2 regions of the Streptomyces sp. Xyl84 genome follow, and region 2 is predicted to be linked to the other one. Evidence: riboswitches for the same ligand, from Rfam matches in the RefSeq annotation. Region 2 holds a riboswitch; the other holds the start of a gene.
What was found. A riboswitch is a leader RNA that binds a small molecule or an ion and turns the genes downstream of it on or off. The one in region 2 is predicted to bind glycine.
Positions count from the first base shown of each region.

Region 1: another riboswitch for glycine. It lies ahead of gcvP (aminomethyl-transferring glycine dehydrogenase); the one in region 2 lies ahead of gcvT (glycine cleavage system aminomethyltransferase GcvT).

Region 1 is NZ_AP029182.1:6,175,978-6,178,359, forward strand. Features, by position in the region: gene AC6I72_RS26845 (PRC-barrel domain-containing protein) at 94-471, opposite strand; glycine riboswitch at 585-679, shown strand; gene gcvP (aminomethyl-transferring glycine dehydrogenase) at 856-2,382, shown strand, end outside.
Region 2 is NZ_AP029182.1:2,280,392-2,282,773, reverse strand. Features, by position in the region: gene gcvT (glycine cleavage system aminomethyltransferase GcvT) at 1-996, opposite strand, end outside; glycine riboswitch at 1,079-1,194, opposite strand; glycine riboswitch at 1,195-1,294, opposite strand; gene AC6I72_RS09675 (AAA family ATPase) at 1,466-2,167, shown strand; gene AC6I72_RS09670 (enhanced serine sensitivity protein SseB) at 2,211-2,382, shown strand, end outside.

The DNA.
Region 1 (2,382 bases), 3.9 Mb from region 2:
GGTGTCCCCGGCTGGTGGCCGGTGCGGCGGCGGTGCCGGTGTGGGTGAGTCGGCGGGTGGACCGTGCCGCGCCCGGCCGGGGCCGGGGAACCTTCAGGAATCCTCCGAACCCGATCCCGCCAGCTTGCCGAAGTCGCGGTCCGGGAGGGCGGCGGGCGGAGCGAGGTCGAGGCCGTAGTGGTGGTAGAGCTGGATCTCCTGCTCGGGGGAGAGGTGGCGGCCGACGCCGAAGTCGGGTGCCTCCTTGATCAGGGAGCGGTCGAAGGGGATGTGGAGGGCGCCCTCGACCAGCTCACTGGGCTCCAGGGGCACGAAGGCGTCCCGGGAGAACAGTCCGGTGCGTATGGCGGCCCACTCGGGCACTCCGGTGGCGTCGTCGAGGTAGACCTCGTCCACCGTGCCGATCTTGTTGCCGTTGCGGTCGAACGCCTTGCGGCCGATCAGGTTGCGCGGATCGATCTCGGTCAGCACGGTCCCTCCACTTGGTCGCACCTCATCCGTAAGCACTACAAAAGAGCACATTCGGCGGGGCGGCCACTCGAAGGCTCCGGGTCACGGGCCGCTGGTACCCTGGCAGCGGCTGCTGACCCCGTGCGGGAGAGTCCTCCAGCACGATCGGAGGCGCCGAAGGAGCAAATCCTCCCCGGAATCTCTCAGGCCCACGTACCGCACGGACGAGGTCACTCTGGAAAGCAGAGCGGGTGTCGACGGCGTCCGCTCTCACCGACGGTGAAAACCGGGTGCCCACGGGCGGCCCGGTGAAGCTCTCAGGTTGAGATGACAGAGGGGGAGGCCGTCGGGACACCCGCGCCGTGGTGTCCCTCGAAGGTCGCGTCAGACCAGGAGGCCTCCGCAATGACCGCCCAGCGCACCCCGCTCTCCGAGCTCGAACAGGGCATCCCCTTCGAGCAGCGCCACATCGGGCCCGACCAGGAGGCGCGGGCCAAGATGCTCGCGCAGGTCGGCTACGGCTCGCTCGACGAACTCACCGCCGCCGCCGTGCCGGACGTCATCAAGAACGCCGACACCCTCGACCTGCCCGGCGCCCGCACCGAGGCCGAGGTGCTGGCCGAGCTGCGCTCCCTCGCCGACCGCAACCAGGTCCTCGGCTCCATGATCGGACTCGGCTACTACGGGACGTTCACCCCGCCCGTCATCCTGCGCAACGTCATGGAGAACCCGGCCTGGTACACGGCGTACACGCCGTACCAGCCCGAGATCTCGCAGGGCCGGCTCGAAGCGCTGCTGAACTTCCAGACCGTCGTCGCCGACCTCACCGGGCTGCCCACCTCCGGCGCCTCCCTGCTCGACGAGGGCACCGCCGCCGCCGAGGCACTGGCGCTGTCCCGGCGCATGGGCAAGAACAAGAAGGGCCTGTTCCTGGTCGACGCGGACGCGCTGCCGCAGACGATCGCCGTCATCCGGACCCGGGCCGAACCGACCGGCGTCGAGGTCGTCGTCGCCGACCTCAGCGACGGCATCCCGGCGGACATCGCCGAGCGCGAGATCAACGGCGTACTCCTGCAGTACCCCGGCGCCTCCGGTGCCGTGCGCGACATCAAGCCCGTGATCGACCAGGCGCACGCACTCGGTGCCCTGGTCACCGTCGCCGCCGACCTGCTCGCCCTCACCCTGCTCAAGTCCCCCGGCGAGCTGGGCGCGGACATCGCCGTCGGCACCACGCAGCGTTTCGGTGTGCCGATGGGCTTCGGCGGGCCGCACGCCGGCTACATGGCGGTCCAGGAGAAGTTCGCGCGCAGCCTGCCCGGCCGTCTGGTCGGCGTCTCCGTCGACGCCGCCGGCAATAAGGCCTACCGGCTGGCCCTGCAGACGCGCGAGCAGCACATCCGCCGCGAGAAGGCCACCAGCAACATCTGCACCGCCCAGGTGCTGCTCGCCGTCATGGCAGGCATGTACGCGGTCTACCACGGCCCCGAGGGCCTGAAGGACATCGCGCGGCGCACCCACCGCTACGCCGCCGTCCTCGCCGAGGGCCTGAAGGCCGACGGCGCGCAGCTCGTCCACGGCTCCTACTTCGACACGCTCACCGTCAAGGCCGAGGGCCGGGCCGCCGAGATCGTCGCCGCCGCCCGTGAGGGCGGGGTGAACCTGCGCCTCGTCGACGCCGACCACGTCTCGATCGCCTGCGACGAGACCACCACGCGCGCCCAGCTGCACGCCGTGTGGTCCGCCTTCGGCACCTCGGGCGACATCGACGCGCTGGACTCCGCGGCCGGTCAGCCGCTGCCCGAGGCCCTGCTGCGCACCGACGGCTACCTCGCCCACCCCGTCTTCCACCAGTACCGCTCCGAGACGGCGATGCTGCGCTACCTGCGCAAGCTCTCCGACCGCGACTACGCGCTCGACCGCGGCATGATCCCG
Region 2 (2,382 bases):
CGGCTTGCCCAGGGTGGGGGAGGGGGCGCCGGAGGTGACCTCGCCGATCACCTCGCCGCCGGCGACGACGGCGTAGCCCGCGCGAGGGACACGGCGGCCCTCGGCGACCAGGCCGACCAGGACGCGCGGCGGGTTGTGCTCCGCGCGCCCGGCGGCGGCCAGCAGCGCCTCGCGGCCGACGAAGTCGCCCTCCTTCTCGAACTTCACGACCCGGCCGAGCCCCGCGTCGAACGGGGTCAGCGCCTCGGTCAGCTCGTGCCCGTACAGCGGCATGCCGGCTTCCAGGCGCAGCGTGTCGCGGCAGGACAGGCCGCAGGCGACCAGGCCCGCGCCCTCCCCGGCCTTCGTCAGCGCCTGCCACAGCTCCACGGCGTGCTCCGGCTTCACGAACAGTTCGAAGCCGTCCTCGCCGGTGTAGCCGGTGCGCGCGATCAGCGCGGGGACCCCGGCGACCGTGCCGGGCAGGCCGGCGTAGTACTTCAGGCCGTCCAGATCGGCGTCGGTGAGCGAGGCGAGGATGCCGGGGGACTCGGGGCCCTGCACGGCGAGCAGGGCGTACGCGTCACGGTCGTCGCGGACCTCGGCCTCGAAGCCGGCCGCCCGCTCGGTGAGCGCGTCCAGCACCACCTGGGCGTTGGACGCGTTGGCCACGACCATGTACTCGGTGTCGGCCAGCCGGTAGACGATCAGGTCGTCCAGGATGCCGCCGTCCGCACGGCAGATCATGGTGTAGCGGGCCCGGCCGACGCCGACGGAGGCGATGTTGCCGACCAGCGCGTGGTTCAGCAGGGCGGCGGCCTGCGGGCCGGTCACGGTGATCTCGCCCATGTGGGACAGGTCGAAGAGACCGGCCCGCGTACGCACGGCGAGGTGCTCGTCGCGCTCGGAGCCGTAGCGCAGCGGCATGTCCCAGCCGGCGAAGTCGGTCATCGTCGCACCCAGCGAACGGTGCACCGCGTCCAGCGCGGTACGACGGAGCGGAGCGGAACTGCTCATCGGTCGGTCTCCAAGGCGATGGGGGTCCCCCCACCGCGCACGGGCTGAGCCGGACGCGGGGACGGCGAGGACAGGTCGGGTGTCCTCCCCATCTGTCATCGGAACCTGAGAGGTTCGCCATGACCGCCGTCGGACGGACGGGCACGGCTTGCACCTTGGGTGGAGCCACTGCGGCAGCGGCCCGCTTTTCAGATGTGCCTCGCCCGCGCGGTACGGGGCCTGAGAGATTCAAGGGAGGGACTTGCTCCTTCGGCGCCCCAGGCAGGCGTGCTGCTGAGGACTCTCCCGCGCGGATTCAAGCGGCCGGTATGCAGTTGGCGCGCACATCATCGCATGCCCGGCGCCCGGCGCGGCAGGCCGGATCTGTAACCGGTCTGTGGCAGAACGCGCACGGAAACGGCAGGCGCCGCGTATTACCTTCTCTTTACACTCAAGGGGGAGGTGAACCGTCACCACCCCGGGGAGGACGATGACGGTGAACAGGAGTGCGCCGGCGTACGCGACGACGACACAGGTCCCGGCCCTGCCCGCACAGCCGGGCACCACCGCCCGCGCCCGCCGCGGCGGGCGCCCCGCGCCCGTCGTCCGCGACCTGCGCGGGCGGCCCGGGCGCACCCCGCACGCCCTGCTCTTCGGCCCCCGGGACCTCGTCGTGGTCGCCGGCCTGCCCGGCGGCGGCAAGTCCACGCTGATGCGCCGCGCGGTGCACGGCGCGCGGATCGACTCCCAGGACACCCGCGACCGCTGGGACACCCGCCTGGCCCGCCGCCTGCCCTACGCCCTCTACCGCCCCCTGGTCCGCCTCGCCCACTACGCCGCGCTGCGCCGCGCCCTGCGCACCGGCGAGGGCGTGGTGGTCCACGACTGCGGCACCCAGGCCTGGGTCCGCGCCTGGCTGGCCCGCACCGCCCACCGGCGCGGCGGCGCGCTCCACCTGCTCCTGCTGGACGTGCCGCCCGCCGCCGCGCTCTCGGGCCAGCGCGAGCGCGGCCGTGGCGTCTCCCGCTACGCCTTCCTGCGCCACCGCAGGGCCGCCGCCCGCCTGATCGGGGCGGTGGAGCGCGGCGAGCTGCCCAAGGGGTGCGACGCGGCGGTCCTGCTGGACCGCGAGGCCGCGGCCGGCCTGCGGCGGATCGGGTTCACCCGCGGGAGCGGCCCCGGCACCCGTTAGCCTTTCGGTCACACAGCAGTGGTTCCCAGCAGGCGGTAGGCAGATGGACTTCCCGGCGGACTTCTCCGCGGACTTTCCGGGGGACTTCCCGGCACAGGCGCACCACCCGCACGGCGGTTGGCCAGGCAACGAACTGGAGGAGGTGCTCTCCGCCGCCCTCGGCATCCCGACGGCCGGCGGCCGGATCATCGAGGTGCTGGGCCGCAGCCACCTCT